Regions from separate parts of the Kitasatospora sp. NBC_01560 genome, predicted to be linked through region 1. Evidence: riboswitches for the same ligand, from Rfam matches in the RefSeq annotation. Region 1 holds a riboswitch; the other holds the start of a gene.
What was found. Region 1 has a riboswitch for S-adenosylmethionine ahead of thrC (threonine synthase). Riboswitches for the same ligand answer to the same signal wherever they lie in the genome.
Positions count from the first base shown of each region.

Region 2: another riboswitch for S-adenosylmethionine. It lies ahead of OH807_RS36700 (ABC transporter substrate-binding protein); the one in region 1 lies ahead of thrC (threonine synthase).

Region 1 is NZ_CP109364.1:4,392,908-4,397,556, reverse strand. Features, by position in the region: gene otsB (trehalose-phosphatase) at 1-662, shown strand, start outside; gene OH807_RS19165 (trehalose-6-phosphate synthase) at 646-2,115, opposite strand; gene OH807_RS19160 (glucosyl-3-phosphoglycerate synthase) at 2,154-3,191, opposite strand; SAM riboswitch class I at 3,340-3,475, shown strand; gene thrC (threonine synthase) at 3,493-4,649, shown strand, end outside.
Region 2 is NZ_CP109364.1:8,580,115-8,584,763, reverse strand. Features, by position in the region: gene OH807_RS36705 (ABC transporter permease) at 1-671, opposite strand, end outside; gene OH807_RS36700 (ABC transporter substrate-binding protein) at 668-2,308, opposite strand; SAM riboswitch class IV at 2,557-2,666, opposite strand; gene OH807_RS36695 (NUDIX hydrolase family protein) at 2,940-3,461, opposite strand; gene OH807_RS36690 (glutathione S-transferase C-terminal domain-containing protein) at 3,641-4,552, opposite strand.

The sequences.
Region 1 (4,649 bases):
TGGCGCCCCGGGTGGGCGCGATCGTGGTCGTGACGGGCCGGCCGGCCGGGCTGGCGGTCGAGTACGGCGGGTTCGCCGGGGTCGACGGGCTGGTGGTGCTGGGCCACTACGGCGCGGAGCGCTGGGAGTCGGGTGCGGTCACGGCGCCGCCGGTGCACCCGGGGGTCGCCGGGGCGCGGGCCGGGGTGGACGCGGTGCTGGCGGCCGCCGGAGCCCCGGAGGGCACCTGGGTCGAGGACAAGGGGCGGTCGCTGGCGGTGCACACCCGCCGGGCCGGGCGGCCGGAGGAGGCCTTCGAGTTGCTGCGGGCGCCGGTGGAGGCGCTGGCCGCCGGGCACGGGCTGGTGGTGGAGCCGGGCCGGCTGGTGCTGGAGCTGCGGCCGCCGGGCGTGGACAAGGGCGCGGCGCTGACCGGGTTCCTGCGGGAGCGGGGCGCCCGGTCGGTGCTGTACGCCGGGGACGACCTGGGGGACGTCGCGGCCTTCGCGGCCGTGGAGCGGCTGCGGGGGGAGGGCGTGGCCGGGCTGCTGGTCTGCAGCGGTGCGGTGGGCGACGCGCCGGTGAAGGAGCTCGCCGACCGGGCCGACCTGGTGGTCGAGGGCCCGGCCGGCGTGGTGGGGCTGCTGGACGCGCTGGGCGCGGAGCTCAGCCGAGCGCGTTGAGCTGGTCGAGGAACCACTGCTGGGGCGGCAGCGCGGTGGCCGCGGCGGCGAGCCGCTTCGTCCGGTCGGCGCGCTCGTCGGCGGGCATGGTGAGCGCGGCGTGCAGGGCGTCGGCGGTGGCGATCACGTCGTAGGGGTTGACCGTGAGCGCGTCGTCGGCGAGCTCGGCGAACGCGCCGGCCTCGCGGGACAGGACGAGGGCGCAGCCGTGGTCGGAGACCACCGGCACCTCCTTGGCGACCAGGTTCATGCCGTCCCGGATCGGGTTGACCAGGGCGACGTCGGCCAGCCGGTAGGCGGCGAGCGAGCGCGGGAAGTCGTCGTCGACGTGCAGGATCAGCGGCTGCCAGCCGGGGGTGGCGAACTCCTCGTTGATCTCGGCGGCGAGCCGCTCGACCTGCTCGGTGTAGGCGCGGTACTCGGCGAGGTCGGTCCGGGACGGGTACGCGAAGGCGATGTGGACGACGCGGTCCCGCCATTCGGGGCGGGTGCGCAGCAGGTGCCGGTAGGCCTGGAAGCCGCGGACGATGTTCTTGCTCAGCTCGGTGCGGTCGACCCGGACGACGGTGCGCCGGCCGCCGACGGCCTCGCGGAGCGTGGCGAGGCGCTCGTCGACGTCCGGCCGGTGGGCGCGCTCGCGCAGGAAGTCGGCGTCGGCGCCGAGCGCGTGCACGCCGAGGCGGGTGGTCCGGCCGGCCAGGGTGACGGTGAGCGCGGTGCGGTCGACGGTGGCGCCGAGCAGCTGCTCGCAGCAGTCGGCGAAGGACAGCGCCCAGCGACGGGTGAGGAAGCCGGCCCGGTCGGCGCCGAGGATGCCGGTGAGGACGGCCTCGGCGACGTCGTCGGGCAGCAGCCGGAAGTACTCGGGCGGGGCCCAGGGGGTGTGCGAGAAGTGGCCGATCCGCAGGTCGGGCCGGGCCGCGCGGAGCAGCGCCGGGGTCAGCGACAGGTGGTAGTCCTGGACCAGCACGGCCGCGCCGGGGGCGGCCTCGGCGGCGAGCGCGTCGGCGAAGGCGGCGTTGTACTCCGTGTAGGCCTGCCACTCGGTGCGGAAGCCGGCGTCGAAGGCGGGCGCGGTGGGGGTGGCGTAGAGCAGGTGGTGGACGAACCAGAGGGTGGAGTTGGCCACGCCGTTGTACGCGCGGGCGAAGGTCTCCGGGTCGATGTCCAGCATCCGGACGGCCTGTCCGCCGACGTCGTGGCCGGCCCGGTCGAGGCGCCCGTCCGGCGCCTCCCGGGCGGCCCGGCGGTCGGCGTCGCCGAGGGCCGCGCAGACCCACACGGCGTCGGGGTCGTCGATGGCGGAGAGCCCGGAGACCAGGCCTCCGCCGCCGCGGCGGAGGGTCAGTGTGCCGTCGTCCGCCGCGCTGAACGACACCGGTCCGCGGTTGGAGGCCACCAGGACGGTGGCGGCGCCGGTCTGACTCGAACGCTCGGTCGTGTGATCGCCCATGGTTGGTACGTTGCCGTGGGTCCGGGGTCGCAAACCCGTCACCGGGGGAGGTGACGGGTCACATACTCGGGAACGGTGTGCATCGGCGGCCGTTCCAGCGCGCCGACCGGGTGGGTGTGGGCGGTGAATGCCCCGGTCTCCGGGTCGCGGGTGTACTGGGTGAGCAGCGGGTGCACCAGATCGGCGGAGGCCTTGAGCCGGTGGGAGCGGTCGAGCCGTTCGAGTGCCGTGCGGTAGATGGTGGCGGCCATCCGGCCGAGGGCCTGGCCGTCCTGGTGGCGGTGGTGCCGGACCCCGACGTCGACCTGGGCGAGGGCGTCCAGCCCGGCCGTCTCCAGGGCGTCGACCAGCAGCCCGAGCTCGACGCCGTAGCCGGTCGGGAACGGGAGCCGTTCGAGCAGGGAGCGGCGGGCCGCGTACTCACCGCCGAGCGGCTGGACGAAACCGGCGAGTTCCGGCCAGTGCAGGTTGAGCAGCGGGCGGGCGACCAGCTCGGTGACCCGGCCGCCGCCGGACGGGACGACGGTGCCGTCCCCCGCCGGGCCGCCCGTGGACACCTCCAGCGGCCGGTCGTACATGGCCTTGACCAGCTGGATGTCCGGTTCGGTGAGCAGCGGGCCGATGATGCCGGACACGAAGGCGGGGTCGAACTCGCGCAGGTCGGCATCGACGAAGCAGACGATCTCGCCGCGGGTGACGAGCAACGAGCGCCAGAGCACCTCGCCCTTGCCGGGGGCCGCGGGCAGCCGGGGCAGGATCTCGTCGCGGCGCACCACCCGGGCGCCGGCCGCGGCGGCCGCGGCGGCGGTGCCGTCGCTGGAGCCGGAGTCGACCACGACCAGTTCGTCGACCAGCGGCAGGCGCTCCATCAGCTCCCGGCGGACGGTGCGGACGATGTCGCCGACGGTGGCCTCCTCGTCCAGGGCGGGCAGCACGACGCTGACGGTGCCGGCCCGGCCGGCGGCCCGCTTGGCGTCCAGGAGGGTGCGCACCGGACGGTCGGCCGCGCTCCACGAACGGCGGCGCAGCCAGGACGCCACCGGTGGGAGGAGCTCGGGGGTCGGGTCGGCGGGCACGGGTCTCTCCTCGGCGGATCGGGTGGGACGGACCATCTCGCGTGGCGGACGGTCCCGTTCAGGGTTGACGCCTTCGGATACAGTCTTCGTACAGCGGCCGGACCTTCGCACGCCGGGGTCACCGCTGAGCAGGACCACAACTTCACAGAGCTCATCCAGAGGGACTGAGGGAACGGCCCGTTGACGTCCCGGCAACCTTCTCGCACGGCAGGCGTTCTCATGCCCCGGCGGGACAGGTGCCAATTCCGGCCTGTGGCGCGCCCGCGTCACGGGGAAGATGAGGAGAGAGGCCTCCGCCATCATGGCTATCGACACCGTTGCACCCGCATCCGTTGACCTCGGCCCCGCCGCCGCGCTGTCCTGTCGCGAGTGCGGCACCCGGTTCCCGCTCGGCCCCAGCTTCGCCTGCGTGGAGTGCTTCGGGCCGCTGGAGATCTCCTACGAGTTCGGCAGCGAGTCCGCCGAGGAGCTGCGCAAGCGGATCGAGGCCGGTCCCGCCTCCATCTGGCGCTACGCGCCGCTGCTGCCGGTGCCGGCCGACGTCGCCTCGAAGCCCAACCTGAACCCCGGCTGGACCCCGCTGGTCAAGGCGGACAACCTGGGCCGCGAACTCGGCTTCACCGCCCAGCTGCACATCAAGGACGACTCGGGCAACCCGACGCACTCGTTCAAGGACCGCGTGGTGGCCTGTGCCATCGAGGCCGCGCGGGCGTTCGGCTTCACCACGCTGTCCTGCTCGTCGACCGGCAACCTGGCCGGCGCGGTGGGGGCGGCGGCGGCCCGGGCCGGCTTCAAGTCCTGCGTCTTCATCCCGCACGACCTGGAGCAGGGCAAGGTCGTGATGGCCGGCGTCTACGGCGGCGAGCTGGTCGGCATCGAGGGCAACTACGACGACGTGAACCGCTTCTGCTCGGAGCTCATCGGCGACCCGGCCGGCGAGGGCTGGGGCTTCGTCAACGTCAACCTGCGCCCCTACTACGGCGAGGGCTCCAAGACGCTGGCGTACGAGATCTGCGAGCAGCTGGGCTGGCGCCTGCCGGAGCAGATCGTGATCCCGATCGCCTCGGGCTCGCAGCTGACGAAGATCGACAAGGGGCTGCAGGAGCTGATCCGGCTCGGTCTGGTCGAGGACCGCCCGTACAGGATCTTCGGCGCCCAGGCCGAGGGCTGCTCGCCGGTGTCGGCGGCGTTCAAGGCCGGCCGCGACGTCATCCGGCCGGTCAAGCCGGACACCATCGCCAAGTCGCTGGCGATCGGCAACCCGGCCGACGGCCCGTACGTGCTGGACATCGCCCGCCGCACCGGTGGCGCCGTCGAGGACGTGACGGACGCCGAGGTGGTGGACGCGATCAAGCTGCTGGCCCGGACGGAGGGCATCTTCGCCGAGACCGCGGGCGGGGTCACCGTCGGGGTGCTCAGGAAGCTGGTCGAGACCGGTCAGCTGGACCCGTCCAAGGA
Region 2 (4,649 bases), 4.2 Mb from region 1:
AGCACGTCGGTGACGGCCGACCAGTCACCGCTGCGCAGCGCGTCCACCAGGTACAGCCCGGTGCTGCTCGACCGGTCCTGGAGCTCCAGTTGGACGTCGATGCTCGCCCGGCCCGAGGCCGGGAACCAGCCCAGCCCGACCGCGAAGACCAGCTTCAGCAGCAGCCCCAGGAAGAAGACCGGGGTGGCGTAGTTGAGGATGGCCAGCAGCCGCAGGGCCACGTCCGGCGCGCGGTCGCGGTAGGAGGCGGCGACCATGCCCAGTGGCAGGCCGACGACCAGCGCGACGAGCAGCGCGAAGCCGGCCAGCTCGACGGTGGCGGCACCGAAGGTGCTCAGCACCTCGGAGACCGCGCGGTTGTCGGTGGCGGTCGTGCCGAAGTCCCCCGTGAGCACGGCACGCAGGTAGTCCAGGTACTGGCTGAACAGCGGGCGGTCGTAGCCCGCCTGGTGCAGTTTGGCCTGGAGCTGCTCGGGGGTCAGGCGGTCGCCGAAGGCGGTGGTGATCGGGTCTCCGGTGGCGCGCATCAGGAAGAAGACGACGCTGACCAGGACGAGCACGGTGGGGATGATGAGGAGGAAGCGGACGATCAGGTAGCGGGCGAGACCGTACCCGGCGGCGCCGCCGGCCGAGCCGACGGCGCCGGAGGTTTCCTGCGCGTGGACGGTCACTTCTTCGAGAGCTCCGCCCAGCGGAACTGGTAGGCGCTGGTGAGCTTGTCCGGCACGCCGGCGATCCCCTCGCGGGTGACGATCGCGGTGGAGCCCTGGAGCAGCGGCACCAGCGGCACGGCCGCGGCGGTCGCCTCCTGGGCCTGCTGGATCAGGGTGGTGCGCTTGGCCGGGTCGGTCTCGGTCTCCTCCTGCTTGATCAGCGCCCGGACGGCGGGGTCGTCGTAGGCGTTGTTGACCCAGTTGTTGTCGGCGTAGAAGGAGGCGAGGTAGTTGTCGGCGTCGAGGTAGTCCGCGTACCAGCCGAGCTGGTAGAGCGGGTACTGGTCGGCGACGCGCTCCTTGCCGTACTGGGCCCAGGCGGTGGACTGGAGGTTCACCTTGAACAGGCCGGTGGCCTCCAGCTGGGTCTTGATCAGTGCGTACTCGTCCGCCGAGGAGGAGCCGTAGTGGTCGGTGTTGTACTGGAGGTTCAGCGCGACGGGGGTGCTCACCCCGGCCGCCGAGAGCCGCTGGGCCGCCGCGGCCTTGTCCGGACCGCCCTGCTTGTCGCCGTAGAGCGCCTTGAGGGCGGGGGTGGCACCGGTGATGCCGTCGGGGACGGAGGTGTAGAGCGGCTGGAAGGTGTTCTTGTAGACCTGGGAGGCGAGCTGGGCCCGGTCGACGGAGTCGGCCACGGCCTGACGGACCGCCAGCGCCTTGGCCGGGTCGGCCTGTTGGGTGGCGGAGCCGAACGGCTGGGTCTTCAGGTTGAAGACGATGAACCGGATGCCGTTTCCGGAGCCGGTGTGCACCACGACGCCCGGCTTGGTGGAGAGGTCCTGGAGGTCCGTGGTGGGCAGGGTGCGGTAGACCGCGTCGATGGTGCCCTGCTGGACGTCGAGCTTGAGGTTGCCGGCGTCCGTGTAGTACTTGAGCTGGATGTTCTTGGTCTTCGCGGCGCCGAACAGGCCCTGGTAGGCGGCGTTCGCGGTGAACGAGACCAGCGAGTTCTTGTCGTAGGTGCCGATCGCGTACGGGCCGGACCACGGCTTGGCGGAGACCACGGCAGCGTCGTCGAGGATCTTGTCGGCGGGGAACACCTGCTCGTCCACGATGTAGCCGGCCGCGGTGGAGAGGATCTGCGGGAAGAGCGTGTCGTTGGCCGACTTGAGGGTGAAGACGACCTTCGCCGGGTCGGTGGCGTCCACCGACCGAAGGTTGTACAGCAGCGAGGACGGGCCGTTCTTGTCCGCGATCCCGAGCTGCCGGTCGAAGCTGAACTTGACGTCGGAGGAGGTCAGTTCGTGCCCGTTGGCGAACTTCAGCCCCGGCTTGAGGGTGACGGTGTACGCGTTGGGGCCGGTCAGCTCGACCGCGGAGGCCAAGTCCGGTGAGACGTCCGAGGAGCCGTTCTTCGCGGTGAGCAGCGTCGCGTAGACCTCGCTCTCGATCGTCCCCGAGCCCGCGTCCCAGGAGCCCGCCGGGTCGAGGCCGGTCACCTGGTCCGTGGTGCCGATGGTGATGGCCTTCGCCGAGCTCCCGCCGGCGCCGGTCGTGCTCCGCGCACTGGTGCAGGCCGTCAGGGCCACCAACGTCGCCGTGCCGACGGATATCACACCGATGCCGCGAACGGCCGAAGTTCTGAAGGATGACATGGGAGTTCTCTGCTTCCGCGCGCTTGATGGACGCGAGCACGCCGGGGCCGCCGGACGGGTGGCCGGGAGCCGGGCAGGGTGCGCTCGCGTGGGAGGTCGGTCACTGGGCCCGGACGGCCGACGGCCGTCCGGAGGCGGTCAGTGACGACAGAGCGCGCTGGACACCAGCAGCAGATCGATGTGGCGGCGGCGGAAGAACCCTGCCATGCCGACCTCCTGGTGTGTGTGACCCCGGCCCGTGGCCGGTGCAATCGCGCTTGCGGAACGGAACGTCCACCGAGCCTTCACCTGGAGCACCCCACCGCGTCAGGGGGTTGCCGTCCGGCCAGCCAGGGCTTGAACACCGGAACTCGTGGCGCGCTGGAACCGTAGATCAACAAGTTCCCCGGCGTCAATGCCTGTTGGAGGCGCCCGCGGAAGAGTGACCACACCGACACCTGATCAGGGGGTGGTCCCGGGCGGGCGCACGCTCCTCCGCGCGGCGGTGCCGGGCCGACCGACAGTGGCTCAGGGCGCGGCGGAGGGTGCCGAGAAGGGCAGGGCGGAGGGCGCAGAGGAGAGCACGGTCGCGGTCACCCGGCGGCGGCCCCCGGCCGGGTGCGGCCCCGGCCGGGCGCGCCGCCGGGCCGGGTCAGCAGCCGACGTGGGCGAGGGCCCGCTTGAGCAACGCCCCCTGCCCGCCCGGCATGTCCTGCTGCACCAGCGGCGAGGCGGCCTCCGCCGGGCTGAACCAGACCAGGTCGAGGGCGTCCTGACGCGGCCGGCAGTCGCCCGCCACCGGAATGATGTAGGCCAGGGACACCGCGTGCTGGCGGGGGTCGTGGAACTCGGTGATGCCCAGGGTCGGGAAGTACTCGGCCACGGTGAACGGCTGCAGGGAGGCCGGGATCCGGGGCAGCGCCACCGGGCCGAGGTCCTTCTCCAGGTTCCGCAACAGGGCGTCACGGACCCGCTCGTGGTGCAGCACCCGGCCGGAGACCAGCGTGCGGCTGACCGTCCCGTCCGGGCCGATCCGCAGCAGCAGTCCGATCTGGGTGACCTCACCGGTGTCGTCGACGCGCACCGGCACCGCCTCGACGTACAGGATCGGTATCCGGGCGCGGGTGGTCTCCAGTTCCTCGGGAGCGAGCCAGCCCGGCGTGGTTTCCGTCATGTCAGACATTGGGCGATCGTACGTTCCCGGGGCTCCCCCGTGCTGACGCCCCGCCCGGCGGAGCAGGCAACGCCCGCCGTTCCCGTGCCGATCCGCCGCACCGCCCACGCCCGGCCGGTGCCCCCGCGGCGCGGTGCCCCGGGACGCACCGCACCCCCGGGGCACCGCCGGCCCGGGCCTCAGACGGTCTGCGGCCGCTCCGCCGGGGCGTTCCAGTCGGGCACCTCGGCGCCGGGTGTGCTGAAGGTGGCGAAGTCCGTGGTGCTGCCGAACGCCTTCTGCTGGTAGAGGTCGCGCGCGTAGGCCCACAGGTGCGGGTACTCGGCGAGGCCGGGGTTGATGGCCCGGTCGTGGTTGCTCCGGGCGTCGTAGCGCACCAGCGTCACCCAGAGCCGCACGTCCGCCTCGGTCAGCCGCTCACCGAGCAGGTAGCGGCGGGTGGCCAGCCGGGCGTCCAGCTCGGCGAAGGTCTCCAGCAGTGTCGTGCGGGCCGCGAGCGCGGCCTCCCCGGTGCCGGCCGCCGGCCCCACGCCGTGGTTGACGGCCGGGCCCAGCCGGGCGTCGAGGGCGTCGATCTCGGCCCGCAGGTCCTCCGGGTAGGTGTCGGCGCCGTTGCTCCAGCGGCCGAACTGCGTCGCCAGGTCGATGCCTATGCCGGTGAAGTCGTTGCTGACCACCCGTCCGGTCGTGCGGTCCCAGAGCGTCGGCACCGAGACGTGCCCGTCGAAACCGGGCTCGGTCCGCTCGTAGGCGTCGCGCAGCAGGGTGAAGCCGTTGACCGGGTCGGGGCCGTGGGTCTCCCGGAAGGCCCAACCGCGGGCGTCGCGCCGGTCGTCGACGTAGGAGACCGAGACGGCGTCCTCCAGCCCGTTGAGGGCGATCTGGATGGTGACGCGCTGCGCCCAGGGGCAGAACCAGCCCGCGTAGATGTGGTAGCGGCCGGGCTCGGCGAGGTGACCGCTGCTCCCGTCGGCGGTGATCCGCCCGTTGAAGCGGTAGAGCGGGCGCTCGTCGCCGGGCGTCCGGATGATCCGGTACTCGCCGTGGGCGGCGGTGTCCACGGGGCTGGCGTAGTTCACGTGCTGACTCACATCGAACTCCTCGAAGGGGGCGGAACGGTGCGGTGAAGGGGGTGGAACGGTGCGCCGGTGCGCGCAGCGCTGCCGACCGGCGGCGGGCTCGCCGGCC